DNA from 4 places in the Rhizobium sp. 10PS4 genome. Region 2 is predicted to be linked to each of the others. Evidence: predicted binding sites of a transcription regulator. Region 2 holds the regulator's gene; each other region holds the start of a gene.
The links. The regulator LexA, encoded in region 2, represses DNA repair genes until DNA is damaged. The targets are predictions, from matches to a motif close to TGTTCNNNNTGTGTTCNG.
Positions count from the first base shown of each region.

Region 1: a site for LexA is predicted at 1,732-1,749, ahead of dinB (DNA polymerase IV). Genes of this name have one in related genera too.
Region 3: a site for LexA is predicted at 1,345-1,362, ahead of recA (recombinase RecA). Genes of this name have one in related genera too.
Region 4: a site for LexA is predicted at 1,676-1,693, ahead of RWJ89_RS18730 (helicase-related protein). Genes of this name have one in related genera too.

Region 1 covers NZ_JAWDIW010000013.1:58,879-62,216, reverse strand. Annotated here, with positions in the region: gene RWJ89_RS23840 (sialidase family protein) at 1-146, opposite strand, end outside; gene RWJ89_RS23835 (hypothetical protein) at 163-465, opposite strand; gene dinB (DNA polymerase IV) at 597-1,685, opposite strand; gene RWJ89_RS23825 (hypothetical protein) at 1,863-2,171, shown strand; gene RWJ89_RS23820 (acyl-[ACP]--phospholipid O-acyltransferase) at 2,481-3,338, opposite strand, start outside.
Region 2 covers NZ_JAWDIW010000004.1:202,934-206,271, forward strand. Annotated here, with positions in the region: gene RWJ89_RS09050 (VOC family protein) at 1-697, opposite strand, end outside; gene lexA (transcriptional repressor LexA) at 896-1,615, shown strand; gene RWJ89_RS09060 (ComEC/Rec2 family competence protein) at 1,596-3,338, opposite strand, start outside.
Region 3 covers NZ_JAWDIW010000005.1:259,290-262,627, forward strand. Annotated here, with positions in the region: gene RWJ89_RS11615 (pseudouridine-5'-phosphate glycosidase) at 1-215, opposite strand, end outside; gene RWJ89_RS11620 (carbohydrate kinase family protein) at 303-1,247, opposite strand; gene recA (recombinase RecA) at 1,477-2,565, shown strand; gene alaS (alanine--tRNA ligase) at 2,720-3,338, shown strand, end outside.
Region 4 covers NZ_JAWDIW010000009.1:186,835-190,172, forward strand. Annotated here, with positions in the region: gene RWJ89_RS18715 (beta-ketoacyl-ACP reductase) at 1-117, shown strand, start outside; gene RWJ89_RS18720 (YMGG-like glycine zipper-containing protein) at 607-867, opposite strand; gene RWJ89_RS18725 (DUF3309 family protein) at 895-1,050, opposite strand; gene RWJ89_RS18730 (helicase-related protein) at 1,857-3,338, shown strand, end outside.

The DNA.
Region 1 (3,338 bases), on a different contig from region 2:
TGCAACTCCCCCTTCGCTCCGAGTTTGCCGCGCGCGAAGACGACGAGCATTTCGTCACCCCACGACCAGAGACCATAATTTGCCGGCCAGCCCGCGAACTCGCCGCGTCTGCGATAGATTTCGAGATTGCGGAACTGCGTGTCCATGGAGGCTTCCAGACGATCAGAGCGTTTCGACTGGAAGTGCCCGCACAAGCAATTCTTCCTGCCCGAGCAGCTGTTCGAGTTTGCGCCGGTATTGGCGCCACCAGGCCCGATCGAGACTGTTCACCATCACTTCGATGACGATGACCGTATCTTCTTCAGTGCCCTCGCCAGTCGACCAAAACCCCTTTGCCGGGGAATTGAGGTATGAAGTCGCCCCGCCATGGCGCTCGGTCATCTCGCGCTGAATCATCGCGATAATGTCTTCGATGTCGATCGCCGCGTGCGGCGCTGCCGGAATAAACAACTGTATCAGATGCATGTGGAATTCTCCTCGTCCCGCAAACTTCGGAGATCTGACGAGGTTCCGGCCCAGCTCGAAATCGCGGATGGGTGGATGAAAACCAATGCGGCGACGGACGGTCGTCGCCTGTGGCAGCCGATGCCGGCGCTCTAAAAAGCCAGCCGCAGCTGCGGCGCCGCGGCCGGTACTCGTTCTTCCAGCGAGGAGAGGGTGACGCCGAGCAGCCTTATGCCCTTTCGCGGCGGAAAGATCGGTGCGAGCAGCAGGTTGACCAGATCCTCGAGGTCGGCGATTGCCGGCAGGGGTGCCGGAAGCGTCTTGCTGCGCGTGATCTGGCTGAAGTCGGCATATTTCACCTTGAGCGTCACCGTCTTGGCGGCGATCCCGTTGGCCTCGCAGTAAGCCCACACCTTTTCGATCAGCGGCTGGAGCCCTTCGCGAGCAGGCTCGAAGGCGTGGAGGTCCTGTGAGAAGGTATCTTCGGCGCCGACGGATTTGCGCACCCGGTCGGGCTTGACCTGCCGCTCGTCGATGCCGCGGGCGATGCCGTAAAAATAGGGCCCCGACTTGCCGAAATGCTCGACGAGGAACTCGAGCGTCTTCTCCTTGAGATCGGCGCCCGTTTCGATCCCGAGTTGATGCATCTTCTCGGTGGTCGCCGGTCCGACGCCATGGAATTTCCGGACGGGAAGCTGCTCGACGAAGGCCGGCCCGTTCTTCGGCGTGATGACAGCCTGGCCGTTCGGCTTGTTGAGGTCGCTCGCCATCTTGGCAAGGAACTTGTTGTAGGAAATCCCGGCCGACGCGTTAAGGCCGGTGACTTGCTTGATCTTGGCGCGGATCTCCAGCGCGACCTCGGTGGCGACCGTCATGCCTTTCAGATTTTGCGTCACATCGAGATAGGCCTCGTCGAGCGACAGCGGCTCGATCAGCGGCGTGTATTCGGCAAAGATCTCACGGATCTGCTGCGACACCGCCTTGTAGACGGCAAAGCGCGGCGGCACGAAGATCAGGTCAGGACATTTGCGCTTGGCGGTCACAGACGGCATTGCCGAGTGAATACCGAATTTACGGGCCTCATAGCTCGCCGCCGCGACCACACCCCGGGCGGCCGACCCGCCGACGGCAATCGGTTTGCCGCGCAAGTCCGCATTATCGCGCTGCTCTACCGACGCATAAAAGGCATCCATGTCGACATGGACGATTTTCCGGACGGGGGGTGAGCTTGTCTCGTTCATGGCGGTTTCAGCGATCGCGATGGGATCGGCCTCTGAAATTGCGCGCCGAAACAAAAACAGAACATAGCAGGCTTGGAATGCGATATCAACGATTCCAATGGGGCCTGGACCTGCCGTCGAACTACCAGCCGCCCAAGGCGTTCTCATCCAGTGGACATCAAATTCAGGAGGCAATCAATGGCGGACGACAGCACGACCACCATTCGAGCCACATTCGAAACACGCGAAGCCGCTGATCTCGCGGTCGAACATCTGGTTCAGCAGCATCGGGTTTCGAGGCCCGACATCTTTATCCAGTCGGCAAGCGACCGCAACAGTGCGGGTTCGGCGCCATCGGGTGGGGATGCCTCTCATGACGATGGCGCCCGTCGCGATGCGCCGCTCGAAGGCGAGATCGAGGTCTCGGTGGATATCGCATCCAGCCAGGTCGCCGCCGTCCAGCGCAGTCTCCGAGCTGCCGGCGCAGTGCGTGTATCGAGCCGCTGAGCACGGCCGATCTCCGCGTCGTTGTGCCCGTCGAAGACATCGATTTCGGCCATGTCGACTTCCTCTTGGAACTATCACCGGCGCCCGTCTCAAGACCCCTCCCCAACCCCTCCCCACAAGGGGGAGGGGCTAAGCTGTGGCACCCGCCTCACAAACAAATAGACCAGCCGCACAGTCGACGTTCAATAGGGCGCACGACGAGAGCCGCATGTTAAGCCCCTCCCCCTTGTGGGGAGGGGTTGGGGAGGGGTCTTGCAACGCGCCTGCAACAATTCTCCGGTTTGCGCCTGACGCCTGCCAAGCCACGCTCTACGCCGCCTCCCCCGCCAGCGCCGCACTTTCCGCCAGCTTGCGCGCCGCGACGAAATCCACCTTGCCGGAGCCGAGCACCGGCACCTTGCCGATATTGACCTCGGCCGGCACCATCATGTCCATGGCGCCCCTGGATTTGGCGAAGGCGAGGAATTCGGCGCGGGTGGCGGTGGGGGCGTCGGTCAGGAGCACCAGGCGCTCGCCCTTCTTGGCGTCAGGCAGCGAGGAGACGACCGACAGAGCGCCCGGCCAGAGTTCGGCGGCGAGCGTCTCGACGGCGGCGAGCGAGATCATTTCGCCGCCGATCTTGGCGAAGCGTTTGGCGCGGCCGCGGATCTTGACGAAACCATCCTCGTCGATGGTGACGATGTCGCCGGTGTCGTGCCAGCCGTCGACAAGCGGCTCGAGCACGCCGGGCTTTTCGGCGCGGAGATAGCCGGCCATGACATTAGCGCCGCGCACATGCAGCCTTCCGCCCTCATCGATGCCCGGCACCGGTTCGAGCTTCCATTCCATGCCCGGCAGGATTTTGCCGACCGTGCCCGACTTGTTGTACATCGGCGTGTTGATCGAAATGACAGGCGCGGTCTCGGTGACGCCGTAACCTTCGAGGATGCGCAGGCCGAACTTTTCCATATAGGTCTGGCGGGTTGCGGCCTTCACCGGTTCGGCGCCGGAGAAGATATAGCGGATCGAGCGGAAGTCGTAAGGATGCGCCGTCCTCGAATAGCCGTTGAGGAAGGTATCGGTGCCGAAGATGATCGTGGCGTTGGAGGCATAGATCAGCTCCGGCACGATGCGGTAATGCAGCGGCGAGGGATAGAAATAAACAGGCACGCCCGAAATCAGCGGCAG
Region 2 (3,338 bases):
CCAGCCCTTCCGGCGTCATCAGGCTGATTTTCGCATTCGATGCCGCAATATCGACGCCGAAACCGGTTTTCTCGACTGCCGATTGCGCCACGGCAAGGCTGACGAAGGCAGCGAAGGCGGCCGGCTCTGGCGTGCAAAGCGCGATCTCAACTATGCCGGTGACGCCATTGGCATGCGTCTCCAGCGCCGCGCGGTCGGCCGGTAGCGGATTGACGCGCTCGACGGTGAAAAACAGGAGATCAGGCGCGCGCAGGTCGCCGGCGAAAGCCAGCTTAAAGCCGGCAATCGTCTCGGAACCGTCCGGCATCGTCATCGGCCGGGTGAACTGCAGCATCTCGCCAGCGCTCGATCCGTTGCCGACGAAATCCTGATGATCGATGCCGGCATCCTTGCTGCCGAAAGCCAGCCCCGAGAGCCCCTCCTCGCCACAGCGGAAACGGAAGGCCTGGTTGCGGGCAGTGAAGACATTACCTTGGCGCGCAGATGCGTTGCTCTCCTCGACGTTCGCAATCCCGAGCGGCTCCAGATAGGTCTTGTCGGCAAAAAAGACGCAGGCATTCTCCGTTCCGAAGGGATGGCACGCATCGGCGGCAACGGTGAAGCCGAGCTTGCCGAGCCTCTCGCGCGCCAGATCGATGTTGACGACCGGCAGCACGACATGATCCAGCGGGTGCGGTTTGGCGGAATGCGCGTTCATGATATCCCTCCTGGAAACGGCAAGAGATGTGCGATGGCGCGTCCCTCAATGCAAGACTTCTGTGCCAATCCGGCGAATGAAAATAAAAATCTCAACGAGTTGGCGCCAAGTTTTACGGAAATTTAGCTACTTGCGGAACACATATGGAACATATAGTGTCTGTTCTGGATTTGTTTCAATCACGAGGTCACAACGTCGATGCTCACGCGCAAACAACAGGAGCTTCTCCTTTTCATTCATGAGCGCATGAAGGAATCCGGCGTTCCGCCATCTTTCGACGAAATGAAGGATGCCCTGGACCTCGCCTCCAAGTCCGGGATTCATCGCTTGATTACTGCGCTTGAGGAGCGAGGCTTCATTCGCCGCCTACCGAACCGCGCCCGCGCGATCGAGGTCATCAAGCTTCCGGAGGCCTACAGCCCCAGCATTCAGCCCCGGCGCGGCTTTTCGCCGAGCGTCATCGAGGGTAGCCTTGGCAAACTGCAGCCGGTCGCCACTCCTGCTCCCGCAAAACCCGTCGCCGACAACGGCAACTCGGTCTCGGTGCCGGTCATGGGCCGAATCGCTGCCGGTGTGCCGATCTCGGCGATCCAGAACAACACCCATGACATCGTCGTTCCGGCCGACATGCTCGGTTCCGGTGAACATTATGCGCTGGAGGTCAAGGGCGATTCGATGATCGACGCCGGCATCTTCGATGGCGACACCGTGATCATCCGCAACGGCAGCACCGCAAGTCCCGGCGACATCGTCGTTGCTCTGGTCGACGACGAAGAAGCGACACTCAAGCGCTTCCGCCGCAAGGGCGCCTCGATCGCGCTGGAAGCGGCCAACCCGGCTTACGAGACCCGGATTTTCGGGCCGGACCGCGTCAAGGTTCAGGGCAAGCTCGTCGGTCTCATTCGCCGCTATCACTGACATTGGCCAGGCCGGATTCGGTAAAACTGTTGCTGCGCCAGTCATAGGCGCGATGGCGCATCCATGGCCGCGACAATGAATCGAAGGCGGTTGCCACCTCCGGGCCGGCGTCCGTGAAGCGCAACTCGACGGATCCGGTCCTGCGCAGCGTCTCGCCGGTGAAGAGCGTTGCACCTGAGCGGCAGTTGTTGAAGCGAAGGCGCACGGACGTCACGACGATATCGGCCGCGTCGCATGCCGGGCCGAGATAGGCGGCATTGTCGATGACGGTTACCACCTGACCATTGCCAAGCCTTGATGTGCACCAGGCCTTCTTGACGCAGGAAAAGCGGTTTGCGTCACCGGCCGCTGCGGCCGTCCGCATCGCGGTCCTTGCTTCGTTCTGCTGATCGCGGGAAAGCCTGACGCGGCGGTCTTCTCCCTCAGGCGGGATAGCAGGACCATTCAGCATCTTCGGCGGATTATGCCCCGGCAGGACCAGCGCTCTCTGCCACTGGTCGAAGATGAAGTCCGGCGGTCTTTCACGGTTGGAAGCCATTGCCGCCGCCGCGACGACCGCGACGAGACTGCCATCCTCCGAAATCACCAGATCCGGCGGACGGGGACCCGGCAGAAGCAGCAGGATGAGCGTTGCGACCGCGATAATCGATGTGCCGACATGGCGCAACCGGGTGCGGAGCAGCGTCAGCAGCAGAAAGCCTGCCACGGCGACGGCGAAATACCAGGCGGGCAAGCGGCCCACGTCGATATTGCCACCCCAGCCGGACACCGTCTTTGCAACCGCGATCACCAAATCGAGGCCGAATCCGACGATCTTCCAAGCCCAAACATCCAGACCGAAAGGCATGAGCAGCATCGCCAGCAGACCTGCCGGCATGATGATGAAGGAGATGATCGGCATTGTCGCGAGGTTTGCCGGCAGGCCGTAGGCGGTCAGGCGATGAAAATGCTCGATCGAAAACAGCGCGGTTGAAAAACCGCCGATCAGCGAGGTCAGGAAGACGCCGCCGAAGAAACCGGCAACCGTAACGAACGGCCTGATGATCGGCAGCTTCAGGAAGGCGTTTTCTCGGACGCGCCGGTCCTTCCACAGCTGATAGCCCGAGACCAGCGCCAATGTCGCGGCAAAGGACATCTGGAAGCTCGGTCCCAAGACCTCGGACGGCGAAATGGCAATGATGACGAGAGCGGAGAGCGCGACATTGCGCAGGCTGATCGACGGCCGGTCGAAGAAGACCGCAATCAACATGATGGCCATCATGATGAAGGCGCGTTCGGCAGAGACCGCAAAGCCGGAGATCAGGAAATAGGCGGTGACGGCGATGAGCGCGCCGGCGGCAGCGATCTTCTTCGTCGGGTAGGCCTCAGCGATGCCGGGGAAGAGGCTGAGCAGCATCCGGAAGCCGACGAAGAAGATGCCGGCCGACAGCGCCATGTTGAGACCGGAGATGGCGATGATATGAGCCAGACCGGACTGGCGCAGCGCCTCCGTCGTCGCATCCGAAATGGCGCGCCGCTCGTCCGTCACCAGAGCAGCGGCAAAAGCACCGGTGTCGCCGGGCAGGATCGACCTTATGCGGTCGCCGATGCCGCTGCGCAGCCGGTAGAGACCTTCGAGCAGCGCTTCCGCTGTCGATCTTGCAGCCTGGGGACCTGCCTGCGCATCGACCTTCGTCGGTGCACCGTAGAAGAAACCGTTGGCGCCGATGCCGTCGAAATAGGC
Region 3 (3,338 bases), on a different contig from region 2:
AGCGTGCCGTGAATGACGGCGATCGTGGCCGGCACCGCACCCTGTTCGCGAATGATCGCCTCGACGCTGCGGGCCATCTCGATATTGCCGGGATAGGGCATGCCGTGGGTGATGATCGTCGATTCCAGTGCCACCAGCGGCGCGCCGCGCTGCTTGGCGCTGGCGACTTCCTTCGAATAGGCGATCGGCAGAAGAGGGGAGATGGGCTTGGTCATGGTCTTGTCCTGTGATCGACAGAGCATGATGCCGAAGTGCGAGCGGTTTTCGGACGACATCATGCTCAAACTATTTAATTAGCCGCTTCAATGCAGAATTCTGACCTTGGGAACAAGGGCAAGTGCTTCATTCAGCAGATCCGGCGTCAGATTTTCGTTGACGGCATGCCGCGACTGGACGGTCAGCGTGGCGGCTGCGGTGCCGTGACGAACGGCTTCTTCGAGCGGCAGGCCTGACATCAATGCGGCGAGCGTGCCGGCCGCAAGTGAATCGCCGGCACCCGTAACATCGGCGACGGTGTCGGCAATCGGCGGCTGCAGCGTCACGGCGCGGCCGTCGCAAAGCGCAACGAGCTCACGCCGGCCGCGGGTGACGACGGCGTTCCTGATGCCGATCTCGTTCAGCAAAGGTGGCCAGCCTGCAGCCTCTTCCGGCCGCTCGCCGGCAAGGGCGGCGGCTTCAGCCTCGTTCAGGAACAGGTAGTCGATATCCCCAATGCAGGGTTTCAGCCTGACGACCTTCGCCGGCGAGATGGCGATTGCCGCAACGGGCTTGGCGAGGGAATGCGCCTTTGCGACGATCGCCGCGATCGTCTCTTCCGGCAGGTTGGCGTCGAAGAGGATGAAATCATGCGCGGCGAAGGCCTCCCGCACCCAGCGGATGGAGAGACGTCGCGGCACGAAGAAGCGGTAAAGATCCATGTCGGCAAGGGCGATCACCAGATTGCCGTCCTTCTCGATGATCGCCGTGTAGCTCGGCGTCTTGCGGTCGAGGAAGACGAAGGGCCGGTCGTCGATGCCGGCGAAATCGGCAGCTTCTCCGACCGTCTCGCCCATCGGATCGCCACCGCGCGGCGAGATCATCGTCACCTGAAAACCGAGCCTTGCCAGGTTGCGCGCTGCATTGAAGCCGCCGCCGCCCGGCTCCTCGAACCATGTGCCGGGATTGCTGGCGCCAGGCGCCGTCTCGCCGGAGATGCGGCCGCGCCGGTCGATATGGGCGCCGCCGAGAACAAGAATCTTTTTCTTCATCCGATCCGCTCTCCCGATGCCCGAAGGACGAATCGATACAGCGCGCGCTGACGCGGCCGAGTCGGCATTTCTGGCCTAAGCCGTTGCTTTTTATCGATAAAACAAATGCAGAACACGTGTCGTTTTACCTTTTTCTTTCAACTGTTTGATCGCCTATTGCGAGAATGGAACAAATGGAGTACAAACTCGACATTGCTAGAGCGGCTTCAATAACCTAAAGGTGGATCGGATGTCTCAGAATTCATTGCGGCTGGTAGAGGACAAATCGGTGGACAAAAGCAAGGCGCTTGAAGCGGCACTCTCACAGATAGAGCGGTCGTTCGGCAAGGGCTCGATCATGAAACTCGGCTCCAACGAGAATGTTGTCGAGATCGAGACGATCTCGACCGGCTCGCTTGGTCTCGATATTGCACTCGGCGTCGGTGGCCTGCCGAGGGGCCGAATCATCGAGATCTACGGGCCGGAAAGCTCCGGTAAGACGACGCTTGCACTGCAGACGATTGCCGAAGCGCAGAAGAAGGGTGGCATCTGCGCCTTCGTCGATGCCGAACATGCGCTCGATCCCGTCTATGCCCGCAAGCTTGGCGTCGACTTGCAGAACCTTCTGATCTCGCAGCCCGATACCGGCGAGCAGGCGCTCGAAATCACCGATACGCTGGTGCGCTCCGGCGCCGTCGACGTTCTCGTTGTCGACTCGGTCGCTGCCCTGACGCCGCGTGCCGAAATCGAAGGCGAGATGGGCGACAGCCTTCCCGGCCTGCAGGCGCGACTGATGAGCCAAGCGCTGCGCAAGCTTACCGCTTCGATCTCGAAGTCGAACACCATGGTGATCTTCATCAACCAGATCCGCATGAAGATCGGCGTCATGTTCGGCTCGCCGGAAACGACGACGGGCGGCAATGCGCTGAAATTCTACGCCTCCGTGCGCCTCGACATTCGCCGCATCGGCGCGGTCAAGGAGCGCGAAGAGGTGATCGGCAACCAGACCCGCGTCAAGGTCGTCAAGAACAAGATGGCGCCGCCCTTCAAGCAGGTCGAGTTCGACATCATGTATGGCGAGGGTGTTTCCAAGACCGGCGAACTGGTCGATCTCGGCGTCAAGGCCGGCATCGTCGAGAAGTCGGGCGCCTGGTTCTCCTATAACAGCCAGCGTCTCGGCCAGGGCCGTGAAAACGCCAAGACCTTCCTGCGCGACAATCCGGATCTCGCCCGCGAGATCGAACTGTCGCTGCGCCAGAATGCCGGCCTGATCGCCGACCGCTTCCTGCAGAATGGCGGACCGGATCCCGATGATGGCGACTCCGCCGCGGAAATGTGATTTTCACGCTCGGTTCTTTTGAACATCAAGGCCGGCCGCATTCCTTGATCAGAATGCGGTCGGTTTTGTTTGTCTGCTGGACAGTGGCGGGGGTGAACGTTAAAAGCCGATGAATTTAAATTTACCTGCCTCCGGCAGCATTGAAGGGCATAGCATGAGCGGTGTGAACGATATCCGGTCGACCTTCCTCGACTATTTCAAGAAGAACGGCCATGAGATCGTTCCGTCGAGCCCGCTCGTGCCGCGCAACGACCCGACGCTGATGTTCACCAATGCCGGCATGGTGCAGTTCAAGAACGTCTTCACCGGCCTCGAAAAGCGTCCCTATTCGACGGCGACGTCTTCGCAGAAATGCGTGCGAGCCGGCGGCAAGCACAATGACCTGGACAATGTCGGTTATACTGCACGCCACCTGACCTTCTTCGAGATGCTCGGCAACTTCTCCTTCGGCAACTATTTCAAGGAGAATGCGATCGAGCTTGCCTGGAAGCTCGTCACCGAGGGCTTCGACCTTCCGAAGAACCGCCTGCTGGTGACTGTCTATTCCGAGGACGAGGAAGCTGCGACGCTCTGGAAGAAGATCGCCGGCTTTTCCGACGACAAGATCATCCGCATCCCGACCTCTGACAATTTCTGGCAGATGGGCGATACCGGCCCCTGCGGCCCGTGCTCGGAAATCTTCATCGACCAGGGTGAGAATGTTTGGGGCGGCCCTCCGGGCTCGCCGGAGGAAGATGGCGACCGGTTCCTGGAATTCTGGAATCTCGTCTTCA
Region 4 (3,338 bases), on a different contig from region 2:
GGCCGTCTCGGCGAACCGGAAGAGATCGCGCGCTGCGTCACCTTCCTCGTCTCCGACGATGCCGGCTTCATCACCGGTTCGACGCTGACGGCCAATGGTGGACAGTTTTTCGCCTAGGCATTTCTGTCTTCGAGTCGACAGTAGAGATTAGATTCAAAACGATAGCGCGTCCGGCAGGACGCGCTATCGCTGTTTTTGAACGTCTCTCGTGATGCCGGTTTGTGGCCGGTGTAGTGGTGCGTTTTCGGGAAGATCAAGAGCGGCGGTCTGTGTTCGGACGTCGCTGTGGCCGAGCTCTGGCCGGCACTTTGCGCAGCGAGCGATTTTCGCCGCTAAGGGCTGATATCGCGGTCGTCAGGAAAGCCGATGTAATCAGAGCAGCGACGAGAGAATTAAGCAAAATCTGGGTCATTGGAGGCGTTCCTTTCAGCTGCGCCGGGCGGCTTTGCCTGTCCGTTGCGCTCGTGAAGGAAATATGTGTCTGGCAGTTGGGCGGCGGTAGATTTGACTTTCGCAACCGATTGTCAACGTCACGTTGACGGATGCAGCAGGCCAAAAGAAAAACGGGCGCCAAGGCGCCCGTCGGGAGTCCGATATGCTTGCCGATCAGTAGCGGCAACGGGCCTCATAGCGGCGGCCGTAGCGGTCGCGATAGACGCAGTAGCCGCGGCGTTCGACCGACTGGCCGATCAGAGCGCCGGTCAGACCGCCGGCAACGGCGCCGACGGCGGCACCACCCCAGCTGTTGGTGACGGCACCGCCGATAACCGCACCGGTGCCGGCGCCGATCGCCGTACCTTGCTCGGTCGCTGTGCAGGATGCCAAGGCGCCGACGAGGGCACCAATAAGAACAATCTTCTTCATCATGTCGTAACTCCCCAGGTTAGTTGGGCTTTAGATGCGGCCCATTAGTACAAGGATAATGATAATCACGAGAACTAGCCCCAAACCGCCGGAAGGTCCATAGCCCCAGCCACGGCTATAACCCCAATTCGGCAAGGCTCCGATCAAGAGCAGAATGAGGATAATAAGAAGTATCGTGCCAAGCATGGTGTGTTTCCTTCATTTCATCCGCAATTTGGATGGACGAGAAACACACATTGGCGATTTTTGTTCCCGGTTAAGCGCCGGAAATGTGACGGCGCCTGATCACGCTCTAAGTTCCGTTATTTCCGGAAATTGCTGCTATGGTTAAAAAGACATATAAATACAATATGTTGCGGTGAACAAAGCGGGAAGGTCGCGATGTCGCCGATTCGTCGGCGATTCGTTCCGTATTTGATCGGAACCCGATATTGCCGCCTTGACTTAACGCCGTCTGAATCCGGCTCCTGAAAGATTAATGCCGATGCGACGAGGCGGCGCGAAAGGATCTCCGCCGATATGCATCTAGTGCCCAGACCTGAGACCGCTACCAGATGTGGCCGTGAACAAAAGGCGAAAACGATGGTGTGAACGATTCGTCTCCGATTCGTTCAGGCTTTGGTCGAGAGGTTAATTTCGGGCGGATTTTTGCCTGTTCAAAATCGGCGCGGGAATCGTCACCCACGACAGCGAAAATGCGAACAAGAGAGAGTCTCACGATTCAGCATCTAGTGGGAAAAAGTGATTCAAAATCAATACTTAGCCGTGAACAAAAGCTGAATCAGCGGGAGTCAGCGATTCGTCGCTGATTCGTTCTCACGCTGTTCCGAATCGTGAATTCGAGTGTTCCGCGAGACTCGCAAAGGTCGCAATCCGTGTGGCATTTTGAAATCTGCCCTTGCGTTTGCGGCGGCAGCTGTCCATGTGTTGTCCAGCTTCCATCGAGGAGCCGAGATTTTCCTGGGGCCACCCCGCCTCATTTGCATGGACCCATGACTCTGACTTCGCAGCGGATGATTCTGAGTGGGCGCGGTGTGACCGCGGTGCTCGGGCCGACCAATACCGGCAAGACCCATTATGCCATCGAGCGCATGGTCGCGCACGGGACGGGCGTGATCGGCCTGCCGCTGCGGCTGCTGGCGCGCGAGGTCTATACGCGGGTGGTCGAGAAGGTTGGCGCGCAGAATGTGGCGCTGGTCACCGGCGAGGAAAAGATTTCGCCGCCCAATGCCCGTTTTTCCGTCTGCACCGTCGAGGCGATGCCGCGCGAGACCAGAGCCGCCTTCGTCGCGATCGACGAGGTGCAGCTCGCCGGCGATCTCGAGCGCGGCCATATCTTCACCGACCGTATCCTGCATCTTCGCGGCCGCGAGGAAACGCTGCTGCTCGGCGCGGCGACGATGCGGCCGATCCTGCAGCAGCTCCTGCCCGGCATCACTATCGTCGAGCGGCCGCGGCTTTCGCATCTTTTCTATGCCGGGCAGAAGAAGATCACACGGCTGCCGCAGCGTTCTGCCATCGTCGCCTTCTCCGCCGACGAGGTCTATGCCATCGCCGAGCTCATCCGCCGGCAGCGCGGTGGCGCGGCGGTCGTGCTCGGCGCGCTTAGCCCGCGCACCCGCAATGCGCAGGTGGCGCTTTATCAGGCAGGTGACGTCGAATATCTGGTGGCGACCGATGCGATCGGCATGGGCCTCAACCTCGATGTCGATCACGTCGCCTTTGCCCAGGACCGGAAATTCGACGGTTACCAGTTTCGCAATCTCAATCCGGGCGAACTCGGCCAGGTCGCCGGGCGCGCCGGGCGGCATGTGCGGGACGGGACCTTCGGCGTCACCGGGCAAGTCTCGCCCTTCGACGACGAGCTGGTGCAGCGCATCGAAGGACACGAGTTCGACAACGTCAAGGTTTTGCAGTGGCGGACGACGGAGATGGACTTCTCCTCAATCGCGTCGCTGCGCGCCAGCCTCGAGGCGGGTCCGCGCGTGCCGGGGCTGACGCGGGCACTGCCTGCGGTCGACCAGCAGGCGCTGGAACAGCTTTCGCGTTATCCCGAGGTCATCGATCTCGCCGACAGGCCGGCGCGCGTCGAAAAACTCTGGGAGGCTTGCGCGCTTCCCGACTATCGGCGTATCACGCCAGCACAACATGCCGATCTTATCTCGACCCTCTTTTCCGATCTCGTCCGCTATGGCACGGTGAACGAGCAGTTTCTTGCGGAGCAGGTTCATCGCTCCGATCGAACAGATGGCGAAATTGACACGCTTTCGGCGCGAATCGCGCAGATAAGAACCTGGACCTACGTTTCGAATCGGCCCGGTTGGCTTGCCGATCCGACACACTGGCAGGAAAAGACGCGGGAAATCGAAGATCGATTGTCCGACGCGTTACATGAAAGGTTGACGAAACGCTTTGTTGATCGCAGGACATCTGTGCTCATGAAGCGCCTGAGAGAGAATGCGATGCTGGAAGCT